4 regions of the Bradyrhizobium sp. USDA 4538 genome follow, and region 3 is predicted to be linked to each of the others. Evidence: riboswitches for the same ligand, from Rfam matches in the RefSeq annotation. Region 3 holds a riboswitch; each other region holds the start of a gene.
What was found. Region 3 has a riboswitch for cobalamin ahead of J2R78_RS09130 (ribonucleoside-diphosphate reductase subunit alpha). Riboswitches for the same ligand answer to the same signal wherever they lie in the genome.

Region 1 (7,635 bases), 2.6 Mb from region 3:
GATATAGAGCCACCGCCGCCCGCGCCGGATCAGAGCGTTGCGCATGGTCAGAACTTCACGCTGACGGACAATTCGACGGTACGCGGCATGCCGAGCAGCCACTGCCCGGTGCCGTTCGAGGTCACCGCGTAGGCCTTGTCGAACAGATTGTAGAGGCGGAACGCGACCGTGGTGCGGTCATCCGGCTTCCACCTGACGCCGCCATTGACCACGTTGTAGCCTGGCCGCAGCTGGGTGTTGGCAAGATCGGAGTACATCGCACCGACGATCTGCACGCCGCCATAGGCCGACCAGTTGGGCGCGAAGTCCCAGGTCAGCCAGACGTTCGAGACCTGCTGCGGCACGTTGACCGGGACATTGCCGTTGAAGCTGACGATCTTGCCGCCGGCCACCTGGCTGTTGTTGTCGTATCTGGCGCGCAGCAGTGCAAGATTGGCGTCGACGCGCCAGCCGTCGCTCAGTGCGAGCCCGATCGATCCTTCGACCCCGCGGGATGATTGCTGGCCGATCTGCAATGCCAGGCCGCCGGTGGGATTGCCGGGATCGGGAATCGTGAGCCCGGTCTTGACGATCTCGTAGGCAGCCAGCGTCCACTCGCCGCGGCCGCCCCAGAACGACTGCTTGACCCCGATCTCGGTCTGCTTGCCGGTCGCAAGCTGGAACGTCTTCTGCGTGGTCGACAGTGAGATCAGATTACTGACCGGATCGACGCCGACCGCGTACTGGCCATAGAACGCGAGGTTCTTGATCGGCTCGTAAACGAGCCCCGCGCGCCAGCTGGTGCCCGATAGCGCCGTCTCGAAACTGTTCGCCGGCGTCTTGTAGTCGGTGCGATCCACCTCGGGACGGTCATACCTGACACCGGTCACCAGCGACAACTGATCGGTCAGCAAGAGACGATCCTCGGCGAACAGCGCGTATTGATTGACGATCGCATTGAAGCCCGGCGTGGTCGCCGTCGTCGTCGCGAAGAACGATCCCGGATCGAACACGTAAGGATTGACCGACGACGCGCCGCCATAGGGCGAGTTGTTGGTGTGGGTGAAGTCGATCCGGTTGACGTCGAAGCCAGCGACGACCTGGTTCGCAAGGCCGAACACGTGACCGCTGAAGGTCGCATCCATCCGGTTGCCGAGCTGCTTCTGGTCGTGGAAGATCTCGATGTAGCTCGCGCGATCGATCAGCCGGGTCTTCGGATTCCAGGTATAGTTTTCGATGTCGCGCCAGTGCCGCTCGCTGGTCAGGTAATACAGCGTGTTGTTGACCTTGATGCCGTCGGCGACGTCCCACTCGGTCTTGAACTGGGTCCAGCTGTCCTGATAGCGGATCGCGCTGTCCAATGCGTTGTAGTTCTTGAAGCGCAGCGCATCCTGGATCGAACCGTTGATCAGCGGCGTGCCGAAATAGCGCGACGGGCTGCGGTCGCCGTAGTCCTCCGACAGCGTGAAGGCCAGATTGTCCGACGCCTGCACCCGCACGGCAGCGGAGACCACCGCGTTCGAGGTCTTGTCGCGATCGACCCAGCCGTCCGACATGTTGCCGGTGGCGTTGATGCGGTACGACACATTGGGATTGATCGGACCGGTGCTGTCCACCGAGAGCCGCCGGGTCATGTTGCTGTCGAGCGAAACTTCGGCCTCGTTGTAGGGCGTATTGAGCGGTTTCTTCGGGATCACGTTGATGACGCCGCCGATCGCGCCTTCGCCGTACAGCACCGAGGCCGGGCCGCGCAGCACTTCGATGCGCTGCGTCGACCAGGTGTCGTAGGGGAACGTCAGCGTGCCGGAGCCGATATAGAAGCGCGTGCCGTCATACAGCGTCATCACCGAGTTGCTGCCGGCAAAGCCGCGGGTGCTGAACGACAGGCCGCCATTGCCGGGTGCCGGCGTTGCGATGAAGCCAGCCGCGTCCTGGGTGACGGCATCGAGCACATTATGCTGGCCGCGTTCAGCGATGGTCTGCGCCGTGATGATCTCGACGCTGGCCGGCGTCTGCAGCGGCGTCAGATTGAGACGACTGCCGGTGCCGCCCTGCGTGGTGGCATTGAGCGTCGGCGATGCCGATCCCGGTACGCCCGACGCTGCGACGCGCGGCGCGTTGCCGGTTGTTGCGATCGTCGCGGGCCTCGGCCGCGCCGCGGCGGCCACGGCACGGCTTCGCGCCGCGGGCTTCGGCCTTGCCACAGCGGAAGGCGCGACCTCAATCGGATCGAGCCTGGTTGGTGGAGGCGTTTGTGCCGAGCCTTCGGCCGGCAACAGCAGCGATGACAGGGAGCAGAGAAGACCGAGGCGCCATTTGCGCGCAACGGGAGAGGACGGAGACATGAAAAGGACTCGCGGTAACGTGGCACGTCACCGCGAACGCGGACTGGCGCATTGCCCAAAAGGCAGTGCTCCGATCCCACCAGGACGCCCCCGCCCGATGTGCTCGCGTGTGACCACGACTGACGGCAGGTCTCCTGGCTCACGGGTCATCGCCTGTCGACGCCTTCCCGGGCCGATGGCCCAGTGGCAATTTGACGAAAGGCTCGCCGTTTACAGTTGCGGGGACAGCTGCGGCATTGGGGTTACCCTCGCACCGCATTCCCTTTTGATCCCCGAAGGGAACCGTCGGCAAAAACGATAGGTGCTGGCTGCAGGGCTGTCAATTCGATGCGATTGTCGCACACATGCTTTGCGAGATGCTGCTGCGGCGATGACACAGCGACGTCGAGGGCTGACGCCGAAAGGCAACCCGTCATCCTGAGGAGCGCGGCACGCGCGTCTCGAAGGATGCACGGCCCGGCTGGTGGCCGATTCATCCTTCGAGACGCTGCTTCGCGGCTCCTCAAGATGACGGGAAACGTAGGTTCGCGTCACTGAGCCTCGACACATCCCTGCATCACCTCATCAATCTCCGCGCGCGACAGCGCACCCATCTCGGCGATGAACACGATGCGCGTGCGCGGCACGCCGGGCGACGGCACGCCGCCCGCAGCCAGGGTCGCGCGGCCGCCGGCGAGTTGAAGCACGGTCAGCCGCCCGGGCTGCTCCACCGTCTCGAACAATCCCTTCGCCCGCGCCAGCTTCGGCGCCAGTCTGCCGATCGCCTGCTGCAAGCGCGGCAGCACGACGGGCCGCTCCGAGGTCCAGCTCAGCGTCTCGAAGCGATCGGACGCCGGCCGTCGCGGCGCGGTCTCGCGCGGAGCCGGCACATGATCGAGGTCCGTCGGGAACAGCAGCGCGGCCGGCACCTCGCCATGCAAGGCATCAACCACCACGGCCGCCGGACGCGCCGCGCGCACGGCGTCGCGGATCGCGGCGCACGCAGCGGCGTCAGTCAGATCGACCTTGCTCAGCGCCACCACATCCGCCGCCCGGAGCTGCGAGCGCAGCAGCGCATCGTTCAGCATCGCCGCAGGTTGCGTCGCGTCGACCACGCACAGCACCGTCTCCAGCGGCGCCTCCTTCCAGATCACGGGATCCATCAGGTTGCGCACGATGTCGGCGGGATCGGCGATCCCGCTGGTCTCGATCACGATGAATTCGGGACGCGGATCACGCCGCAGCAAGGTTGCGAGCGTGCGCAGCAGGTCGCCCTCCAGTGTGCAGCAGATGCAGCCATTGCTCAGGCTGACCACGCCGTCGCCGGCGCCGGCGATCAGCTCGGCGTCGATATTGATCGCACCGAAATCGTTGACCACGGCGGCGATGCGCCGCCCTTGCGCATGCGCCAGCAGATGGTTGACGACGGTGGTCTTGCCCGCCCCGAGAAAGCCCGCGACCAGCAGGATCGGGACCGGCACATTAGCCTCCGGTGACGGGCCGGCGCACCGGCCGGCCGGGACGCGCCGCGACATCGAGCACACCATCGCTGATCAGCGGCTGGCCGCTGACCACGAGATGCCGCACGCCCTCCGCCGGACGATTCATCGCGGAGAAGGTCGCGCGATCGCTCAACGTCTCGTAGTCGAACACCACGACATCGGCGTCGGCGCCGACCTGCAGCCGGCCCTTGGCCCGCATCGCCGGCGTGCTCGCCGACAGGATCTCGGCCGGGATCAGCGCGCATTTGCGGATGCCCTCGAGCAGCGACACCTTCTTGCGCTCGCGCACCCATTCGCGGATGAAGCGGGTGAAGCAGCCCGCCGAGCGCGGATGCGAGGTGGCATCGTCCGGCAGCGGCCAGGCGTCGCCGCTGTAGGGACGGCCGTCCGACAGCGTCCACGGCATCGCGTCGGAGGCGATTGCGCCGCCCGGATACAGCACCGCCATGTCGAGCAGATCGCGATGATGCGCGTTGTTCTCGATGTCGAGCACATGCCACAGTACCAAGGTCGAGGGCTCTTCGGCCTGTGCCGCCAGCAGCTCCTCGCGACTGCCGAAACGGTGACCGTCGGTCACGCGCTGCACCGAATCATAACCGAGGCCGTTGCGCTCCTCGAATTTCGGATCGCTGAAGAAGGTCGCCGCCAGCACGGTCGAGCCGGTGCCGTAGGGATAGGCCTCCACCGTGATCGGCAGGCCCTGCGCCTGCGCTTTCGCGATCAGCCCAACACAGCGTTCGATATCGGTCTTGCTCGACGAGTTGAAGTGGCAGATGTGCATATGCGCGCCGGTGGCGCCCGCGTAGCCGATCAGGCGGATATAGGCCTCGGCCGCGCTCTCGGGATCGATCCGCGACATGTAGGCGACGTGGGTAAAGGTCGGCACCGCATGATCCGCCGCGAGCTGGCACACCGCGGTCAATTCCTGCACGCCGGCGCCCGGCGCATAGGCGTTGAGAATGCCGATGCCGATGCCGCCCTCGTTCAGTCCGTTGGCGAGGCGCTCCAGGATGCCGCCGACCTCGCCTTCGGTCGCGACGTTTTCGATCCAGCGGCGATCGCGCATCGCGGCACCAAACGATTCCAGCGAGCTCTCCGAATTCGAGCCGGTCATCGCACCGATGCGCGCGAAGGCCCAGTTGGCGGCGGCGCCGTAGTTCAGCACCCTGCCCTTCTCGGCCTGGCGCTTGTACCAGGACGCGACCGGCAACACGCCGGCCTCGAGGTCGAGCGAGGTCGTCACCCCGTCGAACGCCTGCATGCGGTCGGCTGGAATGGTCTGGCCATGCGCGTGCAGGTCGATGAAGCCCGGCGCCACCACGAGCCCGGTCGCGTCGATCTGCCGTTCGGAACCGCCGAGGCCGGTGCCGACCGCGGCGATCTTGCCGTCGACGACGGCGACATCGCCGATCGCGTCCATCCCGCTGGCCGGATCCACCACCCGGCCGCCGCTGATCACCAAGCCACCCATCTCGCCACTCCCCGCATTCCGAAACCGACCGGTCTCCTGTCGAGCACAGAGAAGCGCATCGCACTGATCGCAGCAAGCCGGCCAGGGTTGTGGCGACATGCTGTGACGGAATATCCGCCGCGCCGTGATGGCGATTGCAGAGTGAGGCCCTTCCTACGTTCCGGTTGCACGCCGCGACGGCAGCCCGCGCCAGAGATCGGCGCCGGGCTTCACGCGGCTCGCCACGAGTTTCGGCGGCGTGCGGTCCCTGGCTATCGCCGCTTCGACCGCACGCTTGAGCCTGACATTGTCGATCTGCGCCAGGAACCGCCGGATGACGGCATCCTGATCCGCGCCCTGACCGGAGATCGCCGCGCACAGCTCCGCGGTCGTCCTGCGGAAGAAGTGGAAGGCGTCATCGGCCGCGCCGCCCAGCCGGTCGACCTCGCCGGCCACACCGAGCGCGTGCATCCGATCGTCGTCGTCGAGCGTCACTGCGAAGCGCAGCACGGCAAGCTGCCAGGCACGGAGCAGCTTGCTCTCCGGTTCGGTCGCATTCTCGCGCATCAGTCGAACACCCCGCGCGCCTGACTTCCTTCGGCTGTCGAGGGAGGTAGGGCGCGGCGCGAATATCCTTGCGCGGGAATAGGTTTTCGAGGGGAGCGCGCGCCCGATTGCATAGGAATCGCATAGGCGGAGCGCGCCGAGGCCCAATTCGCTCAGATCCCCTCGAACTGCAGCCGGGCCAGCCGGGCGTAGAGTCCGCCCGCGGCGACCAGTTCGGCGTGGGTGCCCTGCTCGACGATCCTGCCCTGGTCCATCACCAGGATGCGGTCGCAGGACAGAACGGTCGCCAGCCGATGCGCGATCACCAGCGTGGTGCGGTGGCGCATCAACTCCTCCAGCGCGGTCTGCACCAGCGTCTCGCTCTCGGCGTCGAGCGCCGAGGTCGCCTCGTCGAGCAGCAGCAGCGGCGCATCGCGCAGGATCGCGCGCGCGATCGCGATGCGCTGGCGCTGGCCGCCTGACAGCGTCACGCCACGCTCGCCAAGCTGGGCGTCGAAGCCTTCGGGCAGGCGGCGCAGGAATTCGCTGGCATGGGCGAGATCGGCGGCACGCTCGACCTCGGCGTCGCTCGCATCGGGCCGGCCGAACCGGATGTTCTCGCGGGCGCTGGCGGCGAACACCACGGAATCCTGCGGCACCAGCGCGATGCGCGCGCGCACCTCGGCCGGATCGACCTGCCGGATCGGCACGCCGTCGAGCGAGATGGTGCCCGATTTCGGATCGTAGAAGCGCAGCAGCAGATGGAACAGCGTGCTCTTGCCGGCGCCGGACGGGCCGACGATCGCGACCTTCTCACCTGACCGGACCGAGAGCGACACTTCATCGACCGCAAGCGCGTTGGGCCGGGTCGGATAGGCGAAGCTGACATTGTCGAAGCCGACATCGCCGCGCGCCGGCTGCGGCAGCGCGCGCGGCGACGCGGGCGCCGCGATCTGCGGCCTGACGCGCAAGATCTCGAACAGCCGCTCGGCGGCGCCCGATGCGGCCGAGACCTCGCCCCAGACCTCGCTGAGCTGGCCGAGGCCGCTCGCGGCGAACGCCGTATAGAGAATGAACTGGCCGAGCCGGCCCGGACTGATGGTTCCGACCAGCACATCGTGCGAGCCGACCCAGAGGATCACGACGACGCTGGCGAACACGATGAAGATGACGATCAGCGTCAGCACCGCGCGCGCCTTGGTCGAGCTGCGCGCGGCTTGATAGGCCTGCTCGACCTCGCCGGCAAAGCGCGTCCTGGCGAGCCGTTCGCCGGTATAGGCCTGCACGGTGCGGATCGCATTGACCAGCTCGGAGGCATAGGCACTGGCATCGGCCAGCGTATCCTGGGCGGTGCGCGACAGCCGTCGCACCCAGCGGCCGAACGCCACCAGCGGAATCACGATGATCGGGATCGCGAGCAGCACGAAGCCGGACAGCCGCGGGCTGGTGATCACCATCATCGCGGCGGCGCCGAAGAACAGCATCAGATTGCGCAGCGCGATCGACACCGACGCGCCGACCGCGGACTTGATCTGCGTGGTGTCGGCGGTGAGCCGCGACACCAATTCGCCTGATCGTGCGGAATCGAAGAACGAGGGCGACAGCGAGATCAGATGCGCGAACACGTCGCGCCGGAGATCGGCGACGATGCGTTCGCCGATCGTCATCACGAGGTAATAGCGCGAGGCGCTGGCGCAGGCGAGCACCGCGACGACCGCGATCATCACGCTGAAATAGCTGTTGATCATCGCGATGCCTTCGGGCGTGAAGCCCATGTCGATCATCCGCCGCACCGCGACCGGCACGATCAGCGTGGTGATCGCGGCGATCGTCA
Region 2 (7,635 bases), 810 kb from region 3:
TTGCGGCCGCTCGTCGAGCGCTCCGGCCAGCACAGGGAATGACCTTAACCGATTGCGGCTCGGTTCGCTGACCGGATTTGATCACCAACGAACTACAGAGGCCCGCGCGGATAGATGCTGCTCATTGCGGCCGGGCGAGCGCCTCATTGCGTCCCAAAGTGCGATGCATACGCCACGGGCATGCCCTACCAATTTCGGCATGATGGCCACGATCGTCCGACGCGATATTTGAGCCAGCGCAAAGCTTATCTGCTGCGTGTCCGGTAATCTGGCCCAAGGAGGAAGAAAGGCATCCGAATGCGACCGGACTTGGCAGACTCCTACGGGCAGCACCGGCTGCCACGCTACACCAGCTATCCGACGGCCCCCCATTTCTCAGCATCGGTTTGCGAATCCGACTACCAAACGTGGCTCAAGTCGTTGGACGCCCAGCAATCCGCATCGATCTACGTTCACGTGCCGTTTTGTCGAAAGATGTGCTGGTATTGTGGCTGCCACACGTCTGTCACGAAACGCCAGGAGCCGATCGCGATCTATGCAGCGGGACTGCGGACTGAAGCTTACCTCGTTGCAGAAACGTTTGGTCGACGGCAACCGATCTCTCATATCCACTTCGGGGGCGGTACCCCGACGATCATGACACCTGAAGCATTTGCTGATCTCGTCGGTTCGTTGCGCCATTCCTTCGCTGTCCTGCCCGATGCGGAGATCGCCGTAGAGATCGATCCACGCACGTTGAGCGAGCCGATGGCCGAGGCGCTGGGCTTTTGCGGGGTCACCCGGGCGAGCCTTGGTATCCAGAGCTTCGATCCAGTTGTTCAGCACGGCATCAATCGTCTGCAGAGCTTCGGACAGACCGCGACCTCGGTCGATCGGTTACGCCGCGCCGGCGTCGGCCGGATCAATTTCGACTTGCTCTATGGCCTGCCCCGGCAGACGGTCGCTTCGTGCCTCGACACCGTCGCCAAGTGCCTCGAGCTTCATCCGGACCGGTTTTCGGCCTTTGGCTACGCGCACATTCCTTCGTTCAAGAAACATCAACGCAGGATCGATGCGTCCAGCCTACCCGACAGCGTCACGCGCCACCTCCAGGCCGAAACCATCGCGGGAGCTTTGGTGGATGCTGGATACGTTCGCGTAGGCGTCGATCACTTCGCCTTGCCGAACGACAATCTCGCCTTAGCGAGGCAGGAAGGCGGGCTGAGGCGCAACTTCCAGGGCTATACTGACGATTGCGCTGACGTCCTCATTGGTCTGGGCGCCAGCGCCATCGGCCGTATGCAACAGGGGTTTGCCGCAAACGCGGTCTCGACCAAGGACTACCTTGCTCGCATCTCCCAGGATCGGCTCGCCATCGCAAGGGGCTATCTACTGACCGATGACGATCGCTTCCACGCCGAAATCATCGAGCGAATCATGTGCGACTTTGCGGTTGATCTTTCCGAGACATCCCGTCGTTACGGCCGAGATCCGAGATTAGCCGTTGTCGATCATTCTCGTCTCGGCAGCCTTATCGCCGATGGCGTCGTGGCGATTGATGATGGCCGGCTCACTGTAGCCCAGGGCGCAGAGTTCCTGGCCCGGTGCGTCGCATCAGTCTTCGACGCTCACCTCCTTAGGTCCGGCGCTACACATAGTCATGCGGTCTAGCGACTAAGCGAAACCCAGCGTTTCAGAATCCGAGCTCAGTATCCCCGCAACTGGGCTATGCTTTAGGATGACGACCAATCACACCGCTGAAGAGCACGCCGATCGGCATCCCGTTCGCCGCTCGTCTGCCAAGCTGTACAAGATCCCAACCAAAGCTTGGAACCCGCGGACCCAAGACTGGCGTAAGCAGGGCCTGCATCAATAGCAAGCCCGCTCATTCTTTTTCCGTCGGCAGTTTCGTATAGTCGCGTTGATCTAGCCCACCGTTTCCGGCAGGAACGCCTACCAAGGTGCGCTTTGGTGCCGGCCCATGACGGCCCGACTACCGCCCACGTCGCTCAACTCGGCAACACGTTGCGAAAATACTCATCAGCGACAAACCTTAGTGTAGATTTTTAATCCCAGGCAATATCGGCGGCATACCACGGCATAATTGAGCTCCGCTGAGCTTTTGTTTTAACTGTGGTCAGATTTTCGGCGGATGCCCTCGCCGTGATCGAACCATCGGCTGTCCTCCCTCCGCCGATGGACGTCGGTGCGATGCATAGAGCGTCGCTCCTCCCGGACACACTTCGCCCGGCCGCTAAAGGCGGCCGGGCTTTTTCGTTCCCCAAGTCCCCTCACGATCACCGACTGCGCAAAGTCCCACAAGCGATCGGCTTTCTCGACGAGAGACAACAGGCCAAGGCTCAACGGTCGACGGGAGCGGATCCAGCGCGCAGCTCGCGGGCGGCAGCGACCATGTTGACCAGTGCTGGGCGAACCTCCTCCCATTTCCGCGTCTTCAGGCCGCAGTCCGGATTGACCCAGAGCTGCGAGTCCTGCAGCCGCTTGCGAGCCAACGCCATGAGTCCCGTCATCTCGCTTGTCTCGGGCACGCGAGGAGAATGGATGTCGTACACGCCCGGCCCGATTTGATTTGGATATTTGTAGTTCCGAAACGCGTCAAGCAATTCCATCTTCGAGCGCGAGGTCTCGATCGAGATGACATCGGCGTCCATTGCAGCAATCGCATCGATGATGTCGTTGAACTCCGAGTAGCACATATGGGTATGAATCTGGGTTTGATCGGCGACGCCCGATGAGCAGATGCGGAAGCAATCCCCGGCCCAGTCGAGATAGGCCGCCCACTCCGATCGACGCGGTGGCAACCCCTCGCGCAGCGCTGCTTCGTCGATCTGGATCATGGTCGCACCCGCATTCTCGAGATCCCTGACTTCGTCTCGGATCGCGAGCGCAAGTTGGCGGCAGGCCTCGCTTCTGGGAATATCATCGCGAACAAACGACCAGTTCAAAATCGTTACCGGTCCGGTCAACATCGCCTTCATCGGCTTGTTGGTTAGTGATTGCGCGTAGCGCCACCAGTCCACGGTGATCGGCTTCGGCCGCGAGACGTCGCCAAACAGGATCGGTGGCCGAACGCAGCGCGAGCCATAGGATTGTACCCAGCCGTTTTTGGTAAATGCGAAGCCGGCGAGTTGCTCGCCGAAGTACTGCACCATGTCATTGCGCTCAAACTCGCCGTGCACGAGCACGTCCAGGCCAATGTCCTCCTGCCAACGGACAACACGCGCAGTCTCCTCCTTGAGAAACTTGTCGTATTGCCCGTCGCTCATCGAGCCTCTCGCGTGCGCCGCGCGGGCATTACGCACCTCTGCGGTCTGCGGAAACGATCCGATCGTCGTGGTCGGAAACGCCGGCAGTTTGAAGCGCTTGCGTTGGATCTCGGCACGGCTGGCAAATGGGCTGACGCGCCGTCGCATGGTCTGATTGATCGCACTCATCCGGACGGCGACATTGGCGTCACGGATCTTCGGGGAAGTTCCGCGGCGGGTGGTAACGCGCTCCGATTCCGCAAGAGCGTCGGCAACATCCTGATCGCCTGCGAGTGCCCGTGCCAAGGTCGCAAGCTCGCGAATCTTCTGAACCGAGAACGCAAGCCAGCTCTTGACATCGGAGGCAAGTTCCGTTTCGAGTTCAACATCGACCGGCACGTGAAGCAGCGAACAGGATGGGGCGATCTGTACGCGATCCTTGCCGAGCTTCGCAATGGCGGGATCGAGCCGCTGGCGCAGCGCCGACAAATTCGTCCGCCACACATTGCGACCGTCTATCACGCCGAGTGACATGACGAGTTCACTTCGCCCGGCAGCAATGATCTGATCCAATAACTCCGGCGCCCGAACCAGATCGACATGCAGGCCGGCAACAGGTAGGCGCAAGGCGGTGTGAAGATTGTCGCCAAGGTGGCCAAAATAGCTGGCAACCATGATCTTGATGGCCGGCCCTTCCTTGGCGAGCCGGTCATAGGCATGCAGCAAAGATTTTTTTGCCCCCTGATCCAGATCAAGGACCATACAGGGCTCGTCAAATTGAACCCATTCTGCTCCGCGTTTGGCCAATTCCTGCAGAACCTTGATATAGATCGGTATCAGGTCATCCAGGAGTGACAGTGGCTGGATCGCGGGATCCGCACTCTTGCCTAGCTTCAAGAAAGTGGCCGGACCGATCAGGACAGGGCGCGTCTGAAAGCCAAGGGCCTTGGCTTCCTCATACTCCTCGATAGGCTTGCGAGAGGAGAGTCTGAAAGTCTGCCCCCGATGAAATTCCGGAACCATGTAGTGGTAGTTGGTATCGAACCACTTGGTCATCTCCTGCGCGGGTGCGCCATAGCCGCGAGGTCCGTGACCGCAACTCGCATCCTGACTGCCGCTTTGTGAACCGCGTGCCATGGCGAAATACGTCTTGAGAGAAGCAGGCTCGGCTTTCGAGGCATAGACTTCCGGGATAGCGCCGACCATGACACTGGTGTCGAGCACCTGATCGTATAGCGAGAAATCGTTCGACGGAATGATGGTGACACCGAGGGATTTCTGGCGCGCCCAGTTCGCCGCACGTAGGCCGGCTGCGTCCTCGAGCAATTGCTGTTCGCTGATTCTTCCGGCCCAATAGCTTTCGAGCGCGAGTTTAAGCTCGCGTCTTGGACCGATGCGCGGCGTCCCGAGCGTGGCAACCGGAAGTGAGAGAAGAGACATAGCGTTAACCCCATGTTGGGGGCAAAGGCCATGGCGGACGCAGGCAGGAGACGTCGCGCGAGCGACGGCTGCTTGGCGCACCACCGGGACACCCCGCCCGTGGACGAACATATTGTCGGGGCAGGTCTCCTGGCTCGCGGGTCATCGCCACTGTCCGGCCTTCCCGAAGCCGCGCAGGCTTCAGTGACTCTGTTGGACAGCGGCTCGCCGCTCACAGTTGCGGGGGCAGCGCCGGCATCACCGGCTTCCCTCTTAGCTCCGGATAAAACAGGAACCGGAGAACCTCGACGACTTGGATTATCGGCAAGACAACTCCGCCGTCAACCTCTCAAATTGATGCTGCGACGTCTCCTACGTGTTGACGATGCACGGCCACTCTTGATCGCGACGTTGAAGGCACTCTCCAATCACAGATATCGGGGTGACCGTCTGCGAGGCGCGTTGGCGTCGGACCGCGTGTCAGATCATGGAAGAGACGAATGCGGCCTGGGCGATGAAGGTCACGGTGCCGAGACAGGACGCTCTTCACGCGATCCAGCTTTCGAACATTCATCGAGCCTTCGCTACGTCCCCCTTTCTCCACCAACAACCAGTGTGAATAGGCGCGCTATACGCTAAATCCGGCAGCGTACTCAGCGAGCATGTTGATCTACGACCAATCCTGGTAGGCGCCATGCGGACGTTTTTGGCGATACTGCGAAAAGCAAGCATAGTGAATCACTAACGAAAAGAGTAGCTCGCAATGAAAATGGCTGTTTGGAGTGCCCTCAGCGTCTTTGCTGCTGCCGTCTTTGCGGTCGGCCTGTTCGGCTGGATAGCAAGGCCACTTATGAACCCGGCGGTCAGACAGATGTTCTCGAACGTTTTGAGCAGTTCAAGCCGAAGCTAGCTCAACCCGAGGCTTGGCCTTCTTGCCCGGTCGATACGACTGCATGGAAGCGCAGCTCCTCCAATGTTGACTACGGCGACGAACAGATAGACGCCGGTCACGATAGCGGGCCATCACGCGAGCGGCGAATGCCATCGTCCCATCGTCTGCCTGACTTTTGAACTTGCGAGCGCCAATTCCAAATCGCTCGCCGCTGATGGGCGGCTTCGCCTCGTTATTGGCCATAAAGCGCCAAGCACAACCGGCTGAGGCACTCTCGACCTTGGCAGCAGCGGCAACGACCCCGGACCACACCGGTTCGGTGGCGGCAAACCTGCACCCAATTGTCGTCTGGCTCCTGGCAGCAAGGCTTTCAAAACTGCGCTGCTCGAAGATCCAGTGCGTGACAGGAATGAGCCACGAAAGTCGCTGCGAATAGGCTTAATGGCAACATAAATAAGGTGCGCAGGTCGGAAAGTCGACAAAGGCGGCACAAATCTGGTGCGAACTGCCTGCTATTGCCTGGCACGAAGAATGCAAGTCCTCGCTTGCCCAGGCTTCTCCTCCTGGGCTGGTCCAGCATTGCAAGTTGAAGCTTTGGCTGACCACTGAAGTTAGCGGCGCGTGACATCGAGGGACAGCGCCTGCTTGCGCGGGACATCAGCAGGTGCTCGCGTCACGTTGCCGCTAACTTCTAGCGATCTCGTAGAGCACGTCGAAGATTGTCCGCTTTGGAATTGACGCGTGCATGAGAACCAGATGGGCCGGCCGCAATGAAGAGAATGTCTGGAACGCGCGTGCTTTGGTTCTGTCTCGGTCGATCGCTGATCTGCCTGGCCGGGCTGGCAGCGACAAACAGCAACGTTCGCGCCAATGACAGCGCGCTTGTCGAAAGGGTCAAGTCAACGTGGCGAGCGCAAGACGGCGAGACTATAGAACAAATCATCTCCAAGGTCTCGAAGGTGGCTCACTTCGTCCCTCGGTCGTGGGGAGTCGCTGAAGGAATTGACCGAACAGAGTATGTGTACTTTTCCTGGACCAGGCATCAAGACAACAAATCAGACGAACAGTACGCAATCACTTGGAAGATCGCGACCGACGGAACGATCAAACTTGCATCGCCATATGCCAAGCCGATTGAATTTGGCTGGCGCGCCTTTGCGCTCTCATTGATCGCCAGTGAGGTCACCGATGGCGAAAGGGACGCAAATCTTCGCTTTCTGCACGATCCTGTTAACTTCAACTTCGTAACGACCGCACAAGGCAAGCTCGGCAATCTACTGCGGCACGGCCGGTGCCATATCATTGAGCCCGTTGCGGTGGATTACGTGGCGAAACCGAAGGACAAACCGACGAAAAAGGGTGATCTTTGGCGCGTTCTGCTTTTGGTGAACTGCAAGATCCCAGGGCCCCATTATTTTACTCACAACGGCGTCATCGCTTTCGAGAAAAGCGAAGGACAAGATTGGGAGCCTCAATCTTTTTTTGCCAAACGTATCGCAGCCTTTCCTGCAGGCTCTTGGTTCGATCGCATAGAGCCAAATGAACGAGAAACAATAGAGAGGGCGCGAAAGGCCTCGGCCAATGATCGCACAGAGCAAGATCGCGGCGCAGCTCCTTGACGCTGAGCGCCTCTGAGTAGCGGCCAAAGCAAACACGCTCGGAAACGTTGACGTGTGCTGTTCTGTCTTTGCAACAGACCGGCAGCCTCTCTCGCAGCTTGTCACAGGAAAAGGCACACAGCACTGTTGCTCGCGGCCCATTGTGCGAGAAAATCGATGCTATGATCAGACGACCACGTGCCGGCTTACGAGAACCGATTTAGCCTTCCCCGCACATACGCAGTGCGCGGACGCCAATCTACGACGAGGCCAGCTCGAAATCCCATTCTGCAGCGGACTTCGCCCAGCAGGCGTGCGCGCAGCGCATCGCTTCAACGGAAAATGGCACCCGCAGGAGCGTGAGCATAGCGACGCCGAAGGCGGCACGCGGGACCGAGTGCAGCGACGAGACCGGTTAAATGGGTACCCGGGAACGGGGCAGTGATAGCGACGCCGGCATTCTTGATGGCGGCGGGCGCCT
Region 3 (7,635 bases):
TGTCGCCATCGGCGATGGCGCCGGCGAACGCCGCGCGCGAAATAGATTTTGAACGGCAGTAGTAGAGGCTCTTCACCCCCCGCTTCCATGCCGTCCAGTGCAGCATGTGAAGATCCCATTTATCGACGTCAGCCGGCAGATAGAGGTTGACCGACTGGCTCTGGCAGACGAACGCGGCGCGGTCGGCGGCAAGTTCGACGATCCAGCGCTGGTCGATCTCGAAGGCGGTGCGAAAGACCGCTTTCTCGATTTCCGAGAGGATGTCGAGATGGGCGACCGAACCCTCGGCGGCGATGATGGACTGCCAGATCGCCGAAGTATTGGCGCCCTTGGCGGCCAGCAGCTTGGCGAGATGCCGATTACGCACCGAGATGGCGCCGGACAAGGTCTTATGGGTGTAGATGTTGGCCGGGATGGGTTCTACACAAGCGCTGGTGCCGCCGCAGATAATGCTTATCGAGGCGGTCGGCGCGATCGCGATCTTATGGCTGAAGCGGGCCATCACGCCTCGTTCCAGGGCATCCGGGCACGGCCCCCGCTCGCGCGCGAGCGTCACGGATGCCGCATCAGCATCGCGACGGATTTTCCGGAACATGTTCAGATTGAACGACTTGGCCACGACGCTTTCCATCGGAATGCTCTTGGCCTGCAGGAACGAGTGGAAGCCCATGACGCCAAGGCCGACGGAACGCTCACGCAAGGCGGCGTAGCGGGCACGCTTCATGACGCCCGGCGCCACCGTGATGAAGTGGGTCAGCACGTTGTCGAGGAAGCGCATGACGTCCTCGATGAAGCCAGGCTCCTCGTTCCACTGGTCCCAGGTCTCGAGGTTGAGCGACGACAGGCAGCACACGGCGGTACGCTCCTCGTCGCGATGATCGATGCCGGTCGGCAGGGTAATTTCGCTGCACAGGTTGGACGTTGAGACCTTGAGGCCGAGCTCGCGCTGGTGCTTGGGGAGCGCGCGGTTCACTGTATCGATGAACAAGAGATAAGGCTCCCCCGTCTGCAGCCGGTTCTCCAGGATGCGTTGCCACAGCTGGCGGGCGTCGATTTCGCGGATAACCTCCTTGGTCTTCGGACTGCGCAGAGCGAACGCAGTGCCGGCGCCTACGGCACGCATGAACTCATCGGTGACGTTGATGCCGTGATGCAGGTTGAGACTCTTGCGGTTGAAGTCGCCGGACGCCTTGCGGATCTCGAGGAACTCCTCGATCTCGGGATGGTGGATATCGAGATAGACCGCAGCCGAGCCGCGCCGTAACGAGCCCTGGCTGATCGCCAACGTCAGGCCGTCCATGACGTGGATGAACGGGATGATGCCTGAGGTAACGCCGCCCTTCACCTGCTCGCCGATCGAGCGAACATTGCCCCAGTAGGTGCCGATGCCGCCACCGTTAGAGGCAAGCCATACGTTCTCGTTCCAGGTGCCCACGATGCCTTCGAGCGAGTCCGACACCGAGTTAAGGAAGCAGGAAATCGGCAGGCCGCGCGTCGTGCCGCCGTTGGAGAGCACCGGTGTGGCTGGCATGAACCACAGCCGAGACATCGCATCGTAGAGACGTTGGGCATGCGCAACATCATCCGCGAAGGCGCAAGACACCCGCGCGAACATGTCCTGGATCATTTCGCCGGCGAGCAGATAACGGTCGCTCAGCGTCAGCTTGCCGAACGGCGTCAACAGGTCGTCGCGCGTCCGATCGAGCTTGAGATCGGCCGGCTTTGGCGATGGCGCAAGGGGGTACGGCAGCGGGGCCGGCGACGGCGGCGGCACAAGACACAACTCAGGCGCGCTGGGCTCTGCCTGCAATGGCTGCGACCTCACGCGCGCCGGCTCCTCAATGAGATGACCATGCTGATCGAAATCGTAAGACGGCGACATCGGCAACCCCGCGATGTTAGGCGGGGGGGACTGCGCGGATGACTTGCGAGGAAACCGGTCAAACGTCTCCGGCTGCAAGCGACCCAACGGGGCACCCCGCCCGAGGACTTTCGTTCAGTCGCGGCAGGTCTCCTGGCTCGCGGGTCGCCGCGGCTGTCGGCCTTCCCGGCGCTGTGCTGCGCCAGTGACCATGATGACAACCGCTCGCCGCTTACAGTTGCGGGGGCAGCCCCGGAGTAGCCGTTCGGCGCACCGGGTTCCCTCTTAGCTTCCGACCTACAAAATGTTGGGGCCAGAAGACCGTGACTGGCTAGACATAGGCACTACTCGCCGGGATTCGTCAACTGGGGAGATCCAGATTGAAACGCAAAAACATACCGAAGCCCGGACGACTTTGTCGCCGCTGTCGGCTTCTGCTGCAGGTGATTGGATATGCCGTTGGGCTGCATTACCGGTTTCCGTCAAGCCTGCGCAAAGGTCGAGGGAATTCCTGGCTCGCACGTCGCATTGATGGAATCTAAGAAACGGCGCGTCAGTAGAGGAGCAATTCGGCCAGACGCTTGATTTGATTCGCAGCGCTCCTGCTCGCCGCGACCAATGGCATCTGGACGAATTCGTTATCCACTCGCGGGCGAACAACATCGGCTCTGGCGCGCCGTCGACCGGAATGGCCTTGCATCCAGCCCCGAACCGAATCGCGCTGCACAGTGGTCCCACGCCTGTCACGGCTCCAGCGCGACCTGCAAGCCCTCCTTACTTTCAACATGAACGTAACGGGGTCCGATCGGCCGTCCCCTGCCGCTGGCGACAGTGACAATGTCTTCCAAAGGCATGGCGCGCGCATCCGCCTCGGGGCGAGACAAGATCAGATCGGCGTGAAACAGCCCTTCCGATTCGAGGCCGGTGGCATCCACGCCAAGGGCCGCCAAGCTGGCCAAACAGCTCTCAAATTCTTCAGCATCGCGAAAGCGACGCTGGATAAACGTTGCGCCGGCAAGACGTTCTGTCACAAGACCACGGTTTGCGAACGTCGCGGCGAGCGATTCAAATGGGAACATTCGTAGCACGAAGGAGATGATCCATGGTTGCTTCTCTGCCGCATCGAGAATCTCGCCGAACGTCTTCTCGGTAACGTAGCCGATGCATCCGGTCGACATGATAACATCCACGGAGCGGAGAATGCGCGCGCTGTCCATCGATAGCGCCTCCTTTTCAAGGTCAGCGACAATGCCCTGCTCTAAAAGGCCAACATTCTTCGCATAGCTGACCGCCGCTGCCGACACATCGAGGCCGATAAAGCGTGCCAACCCGACATCAGGCCAGGCTGCATAGAAACTGCGATCGAGACTCACCAATGTCTCAGAGCTGATCGCTCTCATCTCACGCCGGGCGTAGCGGTGACGCAAGCCCGCGAAGGTCAGCGGAAAGCGATGCACCGCTGCATTGATACCGTACGAACAACCAACATCGAGCACGACGGGCTTGAGGCCGGTGGCCGAAGCTTTCGCTGCCAGTATTTGGCGCACAACCGGCTCAGCCACGTCCGGTATCATATAATCCAGGTCTCCGAGGACCGAGAAATATGCCCTCGGATCATCCGAAGCATAAATATCGTGGAATGCAGCTTTAGACCGATTGATGCGCGAGAAATCTATCCGCAACGCAATGTCTCCTCTCATTTGCAAGCAGCTCGACGGCTGTTGCCTTCGTACCCGCCTGCACTTTGGTTATATAGGGTGTAGGCCCTTACATCCGCCGATGCGGTAGCAGAAGTGGCAAGTGAACAAGCGCATCACCCCCTCTGCGCGTCGCGGCGCGAGCGATCCTGCTGTTGTGCGAAGAAACCATCAGCCCGCTCAGCCCACCGATAGAAGCTTATTCAGAGATAAGCTGACGGCGCCGGCGCCCTTGGAGATGAGCGAAACCTGAATGACGCGATCGCCAACACCCCACAGGTTCGTCAAGGCCGAATCGAAATGATCCCTACCTTCCGGTTTACCTGCCGGATGCCAGGCGGCAGGCCCACGAAGCTGCACCTTGCTTCGAAGCTGCCTGCGCAAGACTATCATGAAACTGGTCCCGCACCGATAAACAGCCGCTGGAGAACCATTCAGCCGGGTTGAGAGAGATCGAGGCAACGGCAGGCAACATGAGAAGAACCGTTTTGTCACGTGATGAGATTGGCACCTTCGTGAGCGCGAATGGGCCAGCACCCTAGAAACGCAAGCTGACCGAAAGCTGACGAGCCTTCGTCACCTGATGATCATCGAGCGCGAAACCAGTGCCCCATCTTGAGATGCTCCGGAGATCTTGCGAGATCGTTAGACCAAATCAACGAATGCTGCGGATCGGCAGACGGGAATTGCACCAGGCCAAGTCAACGCAACCATACAAAGCTGACACCGGCATTGAAAATCCGTCCGGCCTTACTGGCAAGGCCATGTCATCAATCGTGTCGAAATCGTCTGAGCGCCGTCAGCTTCTCGAAAGCTTGTCCGTCCTAGCATACGGCGTGAAGACGGCGGTGTCCCCATGGATGGTCGCGGAACTGAGCGCTGGAGGCGCACCGAGCAACAGGATGCAAGTGGTAGGACCTGTTGAACTCTGCCGCTCAACACTCCTTGTTCGTCGCGATCTCGGGCCGCAACTAGGTGACCGTCTTGTGGTGCACCCTTAAATCGGAGAACGTATAATGTCAGTCGACCTATCGCCAACCGCCAATTCAACTGTGGCTTTACCCGGAATGCCCGCCCCGCCCTCTTCGGCGCAGGACTTTTCCAGCTTTCAGGCGATGTTGGTCAGCCTCGCGTCGAAGGACGCGACTAGCGATCATTCCGCACCGCAGGAGCCGGTGCCGACAGACGCAGCCCAGCAACTGACAGAGGAACTCACGCGGGAGACGCGGAGTATTCTTCCACCAGAGATTAGGGCGGCACTGGATGGATATCAGGATGACCCACAGCCGTCCTGTGCTGCGAGCAGCCCAATCATTGCGGAGGCACCCGTACAAAGCTCAAGGATCACCTGGAATGGTGGCACGCTGACTAATGCGGAACTGCAGATTGTCTCTGTCCTGAACCGCCACAAGGACAAATGTCCGCTTGATTGGAAGTCCCTGGGAGATTTGGCCAACGATCCCTCGACACCGCCGGATCTAAAGGCGGCGATCGAAGCGCTGCAACAGGACCCGGAGCTCTTTTATGCGATCGGTTCGCAAGGCGACGGCCGCTGTGGCGGCAAGATCAAGGTGGGCGATCTCTGCGGCTTTTCCGATCACCACCCCCAAGTTGCCGCGTTCCAAGAGCAGCGGGCGCGGACCTACGAGCAGAACTACATACCATCCGACGGGACCGGAAATGGTGAGCCATCGGTCATGACCCTGACCGATGCCATGCGCGAGCTCTACCGCTATTCCGATAACCTGCCCAAGAACTTGAGCCTTGCGGATTTCAGACACATCGTGGACGGCAACGCCGACATTGGCAAATGCCCCCCACAGGTCCTCGCGGCGGCTCAATATTTTCTCGACCACCCGGATCAATGGAAGCAGTTATACGGCGGCTCGATCGATAAGGTCCACAAAGAGGACTTTTTGCAGGTCGCTTCATCATCGATGAGTCTCAGCCGACCCGAGCTGAGCACACTAGACACGATTAACAACAACCAGGACGCCTTCTTTGGAAATGGCGTTCTGACCCGGGAAAAGCTCGCGAGTATGGTGGACGACAAGAATCTTTCTCCCGAGGTACGAAAAGCGGCCTCCCAGCTGCTCTCGGATCCTGTGCTGTTTGGGTTGATGAACAACGCGATTACCGGCTACAAAACCCACCACAAGTTTTTCGACTTCGGCGGCGGCCACACGGTTGATTCCGGAAACATCAGCGGAAATGATTTCAAGCAGTTCTTCAATAACATGTCTGGTGCGAACCGCGCTGCTCCGCAGTTGAAGACGCATGCCGCTCAAACGCCTGCCGAACAGGAGGCTACCGCGGACATGATGGATGGCGTGGCAGACCAGCCCGACATCAAGTCTCCCAAGAAGAACGGTGGCGCCCTCATGCATGCACTTGATGACGTGCTGAAGGTCGGCTCGAAGCTGCTCGACTGGACAGCGACGGCCGTTGGTGTACTCGGCTTTATTCCAGGGCTGGGTGAGCTGGCCGATCTTGCTTCAATGGTGATGGAGGCCGAGGCGCAAGCTGCAAATCTTCTGCACACCGCGATCACCGGTGGCAACATAAAACAGGCGCTGGCGGAAGCCGGGCTCAGTCTCGCGGCGCAGGCCGTGGGCTGCATCGCCGGCCCCGAGGTCAAGATAGCGATACGGGAAGGCTTGGTGAAGCAGGCAATTCAAGAAGCGGCGACGGCCGGCATCAACCTGCCGGTGTCGATGGCTCAGTCCTACGCGGAGAACTATCTGGATAACCTCAAGGCACGGATTGAATCCGAGCGCACGCAAGCTGCAGGTGCCTACGCCTAGTCGTAGCGGCGCTATCGACACAGGGTGAAGCTGGAACGAAAGGCTAGCTTGCGAGGCCACCGCGCGCACAGTCGTCCGCGCGGTGCAGCTTCCGCAAGCTCCGCCGACATTCGATGCTTACACCGACGAGCGTATTTGGCGATAGCTAAACCGGCGCATTTGTCGGCTGTACTCGAGCGACCGACCGACATTCTCACATCGCGTATGCCAACGCGAAGATCTCGCCGTACTGATGGATCTCGCCGTACTGATGGCGCCACCCGTCGCGAGCTGTCAACTTTACGCCGCCACCAACCGGGCGGAGCTGCAAACCTCACCAGTTTACGCCGTCGGATCGAGACCACATGAGTGATTCGTGAGGCTCAAGGTCCTTGTCTCCGACGCCTCCCGATCGTGTCCGATAAAGTGGACCGATTTTTATGGGTTTGCCACGAGCGGAACTGGAGGATCGCGCTTCGTTTCTGACGCGTATAAGCACCTTTAACCTGCCGCCCTGGAGCGGGGATGGAGACAAGTCGCTGAGTCGCTCGAGGCAAATAAATTGCCGAACGAGTTGCGAGTATTCCTCCCCTCAGATTGGGCTACATCAATGATCAAGCCCATTTTATCCGTCCTGGCGCTTACATTCCGCTCACCAAAGCTGCGCTTGAATGATCAGCGGGCTGCCTGATCAAGTGCCACATCAGCGAGGTTCTTGTACCAACTCTCTGATCTGCAGCTTTCGCCGGCCTAGTGCCGACATATGAGGCCACCTGAGCAGAAGCAGCGTCAATGAGCTCACTGTATTTTCTGCGGCTCGTCAGCTTGTCGAAAGCTAACGCTTGCATAGTAAACATGATGGAGACTCCTTCCACCGCACGAACGAAGTTTGAAGTAGGAGACACCCGATGCGTATTTCCAGCACAAGCGGCGCTGGGCACCTTGATACCGACCTCCATGCGGCTGGCGGCGCCAAAAAGGGATCCCGGAGCCCTGGTGAGCACGATGATCATGGTCGATCGACTGGTGCAGGAGCTCCCGTAGATGGCGGCACGTCTAGTCCAGACGCTGGCTCGCAAGCCGCCGCTATGCAGCAAGCGTTCAACGTCGCTCTCGGCTCCGTCGTTTTCCAACTTGCAAGTAGTGCAATGGGCAAGTTCGACGATACCATGGCCGAGACAGAGGAGGATTCCTGACCTCGCATGTTGCGGTGTCAGGAAAATGAGAGCCGCAAGTCGCGGCAATGTTCGAACAAACAGGAGAGACAATATGGCTGATAAGGTTGGTGCGTCCC
Region 4 (7,635 bases), 2.2 Mb from region 3:
AGCAGCGAAGAGCTGACGCCGGTGCGGCTCGACTGGCTCAGCGCCGTGCCGCTGGCGATGACGACAGTGCTGCTGCTGGCATCACCGCAGATCGCCTCATCGCTGGCGCGCGGCGGCTTTGGCGCGCATCTGCTCGATCGCGGCAGCATCAAGGCGATCGAGAACGGCGATTTCCGCTAGTATCCCTCCAGCGCGAATTCACCGCACGATCTTGTCTGCGCGCTTCAAGAGCTCCGGTGGAATCTCGACGCCCACGGCCTGGGCCGCCTGGAGATTGAATATCAGCTCTCGCTTGGTGACGACGCCGACTGGCAGGTCGCCCGGCTTCGCGCCCTTGAAAATCTTGTCGGCGAATGTCGCAAACTCGCGCCATGTATCGGCGACGTTGGCCCCATAAGTAATCACCCCGCCCGCGTCCGCCTGGCCGCCGGGAAACATTGCCGGCAAGCGGTTCTTGATGGCCAGTTCACCGACTCGTTTTCGATTGCTCCAGGGCACCGGCACTTCAAGGACCAGCAGCGCCTCCGCGCGCTCCTTTGCCATCCCGGCAATCGCGGCCTCCAGATCGTCCGCACCCTTGACCTTCACGATTTGCGGCTCCAGCCCCAGCGCCTTGGCTGCGGCCTCGTTGGCGCGGTCAATCGGGGCGAGCCCGCGTTCATCCGCGCCGGGGATCGTTTGATCACTGAGAATCGCAACGCGCGTGATCCCGGGGAATGCCTCCTTCAGAAGCTTGAACTGGTCGCTGGCCTGCTGCTGATCAAGGTTGGTGAGGCCCGTGACATTGCCTCCTGGCTTGTCCATCGAGGCGACAAGCTTCAACGCGACCGGATCGGTGACGATCGCAAAGATCACCGGGATCGTCGACGTGGCCTTCTGCGACGCCACCGACGCCGGGCCGCCGAGTGCAAGGATAACATCCACATTCGCACCGACCAGCTCCGAGGCGAGGCCCGGAAGGCGCTCGAGCTTCGATTCGGCAAATCGCGGTTCGATGACGATGTCGCGTCCTTCGAGATAGCCGCGGTCGGCGAAGTCGCTCAGAAGATTTTTCTTGATGGAATCGAAGAGCGGCGACGGGCCGCCGTTGACGAGGATTCCTACTTTCCTGGGAGCTTGTTGCGCATCGGACGGGTCGCACATCGACGCGATCATGCAGAAGACCGTGAGCACTGCCTTCGCAAATCTCATGGCACCGCCCCCCAGCAAGGACCCAGCGTCCATGCGAGCCTAGCATTCAGGGGGTGGGCAACCAATCCGGAAGGGTGGTCCGGCCCATGACCTCGCTGCGACCTAATGTCTGCTTGGCGAGGATGAGCCGGGCTCGGTAGTTCGCAACCTACGAGGCCGCCGCGCGCGACTGCGCGGGATCGGTCGATCGATCTTCGCCGCGCCTCACAACGGCTCGTCATCATTGCCGTAGCGGTCGAGCTTCGGCGTGGCGATGTCGCCGTCCTCGTAGTACTCGTCGTCCTGTAGCGCTGCGGGTGGCGGAGGTTTCTTCGACTTGTCGTCGGCCTTGTCTTTGGTCTTCGTGCCGCCCTTGGTCTGCTTCCCGGCCTTGGCCATGCGTTTCCCCTGCGCGGGTCAAATCAGCTGCCGGAACTCTACCCCAGTTTCCGTGCGTTTGTAATATTCGGAGACGGTGCGGCGGGGCACACCCGCCCCACCGGATCATGCTCTAGAACGTCGCGCCGGCCTTTACCATGTAGGTGCGGCCGGGCAGCGGGTAGGCCGAGAAGCGGCCCTCGGTGAACGTGCTCGCGATGGCGTAGTCGTAATAGAGCGCGTTGAACAGGTTGTTCACGCTCAGCGACCAGAAGAAGCGGTCAACTTGCCCGCTCAGCTTGATATCGGCGGTGGCGTTGCCGGGAATCCGGCTCTGGGTGTTGGCCTGGTCGTTGTCCATGATGCGCGAGCTCCAGGCCCGCACCGTGGCGTCGAACACCAGATAGTTCTGCCAGATATTCCAGGTGACGCCGAGATTGCCGGTGTAGCGCGACACCAGCGGCACGTCGTTGCCGGCCCAGATGCCTTCGCGGAACACCGCGCGGGTGATCGCCATGCCGCCGCGCAGGGTGACGCTGTCGCTGACCTTGAGCGCCGCGCTGGTCTCCGAGCCGTAGCGGCGGGTGGGGTCGAGGTTGGTGTTGAAGAACAGCACCGGGTTGAAATGGATCTCGTTCTCGAGATCCATCAGATAGACGCTGGACTGGACCTGGAAGCGGTTGGTCCTGACGCGAAAGCCGCCCTCGACATCCTGCGAGGTCTGGGTCTTGAGCTGGAAATTCTGCGGGATCGGGGCGAAGGTCAGTGGGTCGAATGACGGACCCGACGCGACGCGTTCGTCGACATCAGGCGTGCGGAATGCGCGTGCCGCGCGGCCGAACACCGAGAAAGTGTCGGTCAGGCGATGCTCGATGCCGACATGCAGCGCGTATTGCGTCTCGTTGCTGTCGAGCGGTGCCGCCTGGGTGTCGAATGCGAATGGCGCATTCGGGTCGTAGCGATCGCGCGCCGAGATGCTGGTGTTCTGAACCCGCGCGCCGTAGGAGAAGTCGGTCGTCGGCAACAGGCCCAGCGTATGTTGCCAATAGCCGGCCACGGACTGCTGCTCGATACTGTAGATGTGGAACGGGTCGACGCCCTGATAGGCGCCGCGCGCCTCGCGGAAGGTCGAATCGTAATAGTCGATGCCGGTCAGGATCGTCGACGGCACGCCCAGCATCACGTTCTTGACGCTGAGCCGCGGCGTCAGCGACCAGGTCTGCAGCGCGGCGTCATTGTAGGTCGAGGCGAAGCTGATGGTCGGCACCGTGCCGAAGAAGCCGCTCTGCGTCTCGCGCTGCCGCCAGCCGCCGTCGACGATGAGGTCGACGCCGTTCATCAGCGTCTTGGTGAAGCCGGCGGTGACGCTGGCGGTCTGCTGGTTGGCATAGTCGAAGGGCGTCGCGGCGCCGCGGCGATCGGTGAGCAGCTCGTTCACGCCGATCGACGGATCGACCAGCCGTCCGCCGGGTAGGCCGAGCTTCTGGTCGCTGCCGGTGACGGTCAGGAAGGCGGTGAGATCCGGCGTCGTGTAGTTGATGTTGCCGACGGCGTTGCGCTGGTCGAGCGCATTGTTGACGCGGTAGCCGTCCGACTTGATGCCGTTGCCGTAGAACGAGGTGGACCACGGGCCGGAATTGAGTGCCGCGGAGACCGCGGCCATGCGGGTGTTGAACGAGCCAACTCCGGCCTCGGCCCGCATCGTCGTCGGCGGGCCGCCGACGCCGGTCTTGGTGATGATGTTGACGACGCCGCCCACCGCGTTGTCGCCGTAGAGCACCGCGCCGCTGTTGCCGCGCGTGATCTCGATGCGCTCGATCGAATCGAGCGGAATCGTGGTGAGGTCGAAGCCGGCCTTGTCGACGTCGTTGAGGCGGCGGCCGTTGAGCAGGAAGAGGGTATTGTCGGTCGCGAACGCGCCGAAGCCGCGCAGGTCGACCGACGTCTTGGCGCCGTTCGGTCCGCCATAGGGCGTTTGCAGCTGCACGCCCGGCACCTGCGCGAGGATCTCGGGCAACGACTGCACCGGCGAATGCGCGATGTCGTCGGCGGTGATCACGGCCGAGGAGGTGCCGACAATGCCGGCGAACTGGCGGCCGCCGGTGCCGCCCGTTCCGGTGGCCACACCGGTCCCTGTCGTGCCCGATCCGGCTCCGCTGCCTGTATTGTTGCCTTGCGAGGTGCCCGGCGCCGGGCGTCGCGGCGCCGGCGCTTCGTCAGCGGCCGGCCTGGCGCGCGTGACGTTCTGGTCGCCCGGCTTGGTGACTTCGATCGCCGGCAGCTGATCGGGAGCGGGTGCCTGCTGCGCCCGCGCTGCGGAGACAAGGAATGCCGGCGCGAGCATCGTCGCCGGCGCGATCATCGTCGACGCGAGCAGAAGCGCGCGGCGCCGCCGATGGAAAGGGAAGGAGAACATAAGAAAGGCCTCGGCAACGTCAGTGGCACGTCACCGCGAACCAGTCTCACCATCGTGCTCACAGCATCAGGTGAAGCTCATGCCTGTACTCCCCGACCGGCAGCATCGCGTGTGACCACGGCTGACGGCAGGTCTCCTGGCTCGCGGGTCGTTACCCTTCGTCGCCTTCCCAGGACCGAGATTCCCAGTGGCCTGTGACGAAGGATTCACCGCATACAGTTGCGGGGGCAGCCGCGGCGTTGGGGAAGTTTCCCCGTACCGCATTCCCTTTTCATCTCATGAAAGAACCGTCATGTTCATCTAGGGTTCGGCCGGGTAGCAAAGTCAATCCGGCGGAAGTCGGGCAATGGCCGTGCGGCCACGGTTTTTGTCGAGTGTCGCTTGTCTGCCACGACGATCGCTGTAAGAGCATGGATCCGATGAGCGTGCAGGATTTTGCCTTGGCGGCCGAGGTCGCGGCGCGGCGCCGGTGGGGCGCCACCGCGGCGCTGCTCGCGCTTGTGCTGCTGCTGCTGGTGATCTCGCTCGGCATCGGGCCGGTGCGGCTGTCGCCGCTCGCGGTGATCGAGGCGCTGTTCGGCGGCGGCAGCGATGTGGCGCAGGTGATCGTGCGCGAGATCCGCCTGCCGCGCACCATCCTGGCATTCGCGATCGGCGGTATTCTTGGGCTGTCAGGCGCGGCGCTGCAAGGGTTGCTGCGCAACCCGCTGGCCTCGCCGTCGCTGTTCGGCGCGCCGCAATCGGCCGCCTTCGGCGCGGTGCTGGTGATCGCGCTGGGCCTCGCCGATGTGCGCTCCTACGCGCTGCCGGTGGTGGCGATCATCGCCGCGTTCGGCTCGGTGTTCGCGCTGCTTGCGATCGCCGGCCGCAATGCCGGGCTGTTGATCCTGATCCTCGCCGGGCTCGCGATCTCGAGCTTTGCGGGAGCCGCGACCGCGCTGGTGATGAATCTCTCGAGCAATCCGTTCGTGGTGCTGGAGATCGCGTTCTGGCTGCTCGGCTCGCTGGAAGACCGCAGCTTCCAGCACGTCGCGCTGGCGCTGCCCTTCATTATCGCAGGCGCCGCCATCCTGCTCAGCCAGGCGAGCGCCTTCCGCGCGCTGACGCTTGGCGAGGAGGCGGCGCAGAGCCTCGGCGTCGACGTCGGGCGGTTGCGGCTCTTCGTGATCACGGGCGTGGCGCTCGGCGTCGGCGGCGCGGTCGCAGTCACCGGCACGATCGGTTTCATCGGCCTCGTCGCGCCGCATCTGATGCGTCCCGTGATCGGTCACGATCCGGCGCGGCTCTTGGTGCCGAGCGCGCTCACCGGCTCGGCGCTGCTGCTCGCCGCCGACATCGCGGTGCGCATCATTCCCTCGACCTCAGACATCAAGGTCGGCGTGCTGACCTCGATCATCGGCGTGCCGTTCTTCCTCTATCTGATCATGCGCGAACGCCGCGCGCTCGGCGGAGGCGTGGCATGACGCTGCTCTCGGCTGCCGCGCTCAATGCCTCGCTCGGCAGCCGCAAGGTGCTGCACGATGTCTCCCTGTCGTTGCCATCGGGCCATCTAGTCGCGCTGGTCGGGCCGAACGGCGCCGGCAAGACCACGCTGCTGCGCGCGCTGGCCGGGCTGATCCCGTCGGGCGGCGAGATCCGGATCGGCGGCGATGCGCTGGCGTCGCTGCCGCTGCGCGAGCGCGCGAAACGTTTCGCCTATCTGCCGCAGGGCCACATGGTGCACTGGCCGCTGCCGGCACGCGATATCGTCGCGCTCGGCCGCTATCCGCACGGTGCGACCGATCCGGCGCGGCTGTCGCAGACGGATGTGGAGGCGGTGCTGCGCGCGATGCAGGCGGTCGACGTCGCTGAGTTCAGCGATCGCCGCGTCACCGAACTCTCCGGCGGCGAGCGCAGCCGCGTCGCACTGGCCCGGGTGCTCGCGGTGGAGGCGCCCGTGATCCTCGCCGACGAGCCGACGGCCTCGCTCGATCCGCGCCACCAGATCGACGTGATGCAGAAGCTGCGCAACGTTGCCGACACCGGCGTGCTGGTCATCGTGGTGACGCATGACCTGGGACTCGCCGCGCGCTTTGCCGATCACGTGCTGGTGCTCGCGGAGGGGCGGCTGGCCGCGCAGGGCGCGCCCGTCGAGGCATTGTCGGAGAGCGTCCTCGCCAGCGTGTTCCGCATCAGCGCCTATCGTGCCGAATTTCAGCGCGAGGTCGTCATCGTGCCGTGGGCGGACGTGTGATGTGGCCACGGCCTCACCACGAGCTCAGTTCACCTCTCCCGCTTGCGGGGGAGGTCGCTGCGCGCGAAGAGCGCAGCGGGTGGGGGCTCTCTCCACTCAAAGAGCGTTCATTGCGGCACGACCCCGACCCCAACCCTCTCCCGCAAGCGGGAGAGGGGGCGCACCTTCAGCGTGGCAGCCATCTCGCTTCGCTTCATCTTGGTGCGGTGGTCGCGATACTGCTGTGGCTTATTTCCGCCGGCGCCGCGTTCGCCGCCGGACCGCGCATCGTCTCGATGAATGTCTGCAGCGACCAGCTCGTGCTGTCGCTGGCCGACCCGGACCAGATCATCGGCCTCAGCCGCTTCTCGCGCGATGACTGGCAATCCTGGGCCGCGGAGAAGGCGCGAAACTTTCCGCGCCTGTCCGGCGAGGCCGAGGACGTGCTGCTGCTCAAGCCCGACCTCGTCGTGGTCAGCCTGTTCGACAAGCGCGCGACCCGTGATCTGTTGAAGGCCCACGGGCTGCACCTCGTCGAATTCACGGTGCCGCGCACGCTGGACGAGGTGAAGAACCAGATCCGCGCGATGGGCGATGTGGTGCAGCATCCCGATCGCGCAGAGGCCGAGATCGCGCGCCTCGATGCGGCCACCGCCCGGGCGCGCGCTGCGGCGAGCGCGCATCACTACCGCGTGTTGCCGCTGGAGCGGCGTGGCTTTGTGCCCGGCGACGGCAGCCTGGTCAGCTCGCTGCTGGCGGCAACCGGTCTCTCCAACGCCGCCGGCGAACTTGGCGTCGGCGCAGGCGGGTTTGCTTCGCTGGAGGCGATCGTAAAACTGCGGCCGGATTTCATCCTGGTGTCGGAAGCCGGCGACCGCGCCGAGGATGACGGCCGCGCCTTCCTGCTGCATCCGGCGCTGGAGCGCTTCTATCCGCAAAGCAAGCGCATCGTGCTGCCGGAGCGGCTCACGGTGTGCGGCGGCGTGATGCTGGCGGATGCGCTGGATCGGCTGACGGAAGAGCTGAAGCGGGTGACGCGGTAGCCTTGTAGCCCGGATGAAGCGAAGCGCAATCCGGGGCCACTCAATCCGCGGATGGGCTGATCCCGGATTGCGCTGCGCTTCATCCGGGCTACGGAGTTATCACCACCGGCCCGCCGGCCTTCTTCCAGGCGTCGATGCCGCCATCGATATGCGCGGTGTTGGCCAGTCCCGCCTTCTTCGCGGCGGCCACCGCCATCGCCGAGCGCTCGCCGAAGGCGCAGAAGAACACGACGCGGCGGCCGGTTGCGGCCGCGACCTCGCGCAGCATGCCGCCGGGCTGCAGGGTGGCGCAAATCCCCGGATAGGGCGCGTGCAGCGCGCCCGCGAGCGTGCCGTGCTTGGCCCGCTCGGCGCTCTCGCGCAAATCGACCAGAAGGATATCGGGCCGGCCGAGGCTCGCGATGGCGTCGCGCGCG

Region 1: another riboswitch for cobalamin. It lies ahead of J2R78_RS21050 (TonB-dependent siderophore receptor); the one in region 3 lies ahead of J2R78_RS09130 (ribonucleoside-diphosphate reductase subunit alpha).
Region 2: another riboswitch for cobalamin. It lies ahead of metE (5-methyltetrahydropteroyltriglutamate--homocysteine S-methyltransferase); the one in region 3 lies ahead of J2R78_RS09130 (ribonucleoside-diphosphate reductase subunit alpha).
Region 4: another riboswitch for cobalamin. It lies ahead of J2R78_RS19310 (TonB-dependent receptor); the one in region 3 lies ahead of J2R78_RS09130 (ribonucleoside-diphosphate reductase subunit alpha).

The regions. Positions count from the first base shown of each region.
Region 1 covers NZ_JALJZE010000001.1:4,668,284-4,675,918, reverse strand. The annotation lists gene J2R78_RS21055 (PepSY domain-containing protein) at 1-45, opposite strand, end outside; gene J2R78_RS21050 (TonB-dependent siderophore receptor) at 48-2,324, opposite strand; cobalamin riboswitch at 2,431-2,626, opposite strand; gene J2R78_RS21045 (GTP-binding protein) at 2,855-3,784, opposite strand; gene J2R78_RS21040 (amidohydrolase family protein) at 3,786-5,276, opposite strand; gene J2R78_RS21035 (hypothetical protein) at 5,430-5,822, opposite strand; gene J2R78_RS21030 (ABC transporter ATP-binding protein/permease) at 5,975-7,635, opposite strand, start outside.
Region 2 covers NZ_JALJZE010000001.1:1,279,180-1,286,814, forward strand. The annotation lists gene hemN (oxygen-independent coproporphyrinogen III oxidase) at 298-1,650, shown strand; gene metE (5-methyltetrahydropteroyltriglutamate--homocysteine S-methyltransferase) at 2,340-4,685, opposite strand; cobalamin riboswitch at 4,787-4,987, opposite strand; gene J2R78_RS05605 (nodulate formation efficiency C protein) at 6,327-7,175, shown strand.
Region 3 covers NZ_JALJZE010000001.1:2,089,050-2,096,684, forward strand. The annotation lists gene J2R78_RS09130 (ribonucleoside-diphosphate reductase subunit alpha) at 1-1,825, opposite strand, end outside; cobalamin riboswitch at 1,987-2,202, opposite strand; gene J2R78_RS09135 (hypothetical protein) at 2,605-3,537, opposite strand; gene J2R78_RS09140 (nodulation protein NolB) at 3,739-3,951, opposite strand; gene J2R78_RS09145 (HrpF/NolX family T3SS translocon protein) at 4,575-6,362, shown strand; gene J2R78_RS09150 (hypothetical protein) at 6,983-7,354, opposite strand; gene J2R78_RS09155 (hypothetical protein) at 7,611-7,635, shown strand, end outside.
Region 4 covers NZ_JALJZE010000001.1:4,300,610-4,308,244, forward strand. The annotation lists gene J2R78_RS19295 (hypothetical protein) at 1-180, shown strand, start outside; gene J2R78_RS19300 (ABC transporter substrate-binding protein) at 199-1,191, opposite strand; gene J2R78_RS19305 (hypothetical protein) at 1,396-1,569, opposite strand; gene J2R78_RS19310 (TonB-dependent receptor) at 1,682-3,964, opposite strand; cobalamin riboswitch at 4,073-4,271, opposite strand; gene J2R78_RS19315 (iron ABC transporter permease) at 4,384-5,427, shown strand; gene J2R78_RS19320 (ABC transporter ATP-binding protein) at 5,424-6,197, shown strand; gene J2R78_RS19325 (ABC transporter substrate-binding protein) at 6,404-7,219, shown strand; gene J2R78_RS19330 (MBL fold metallo-hydrolase) at 7,308-7,635, opposite strand, start outside.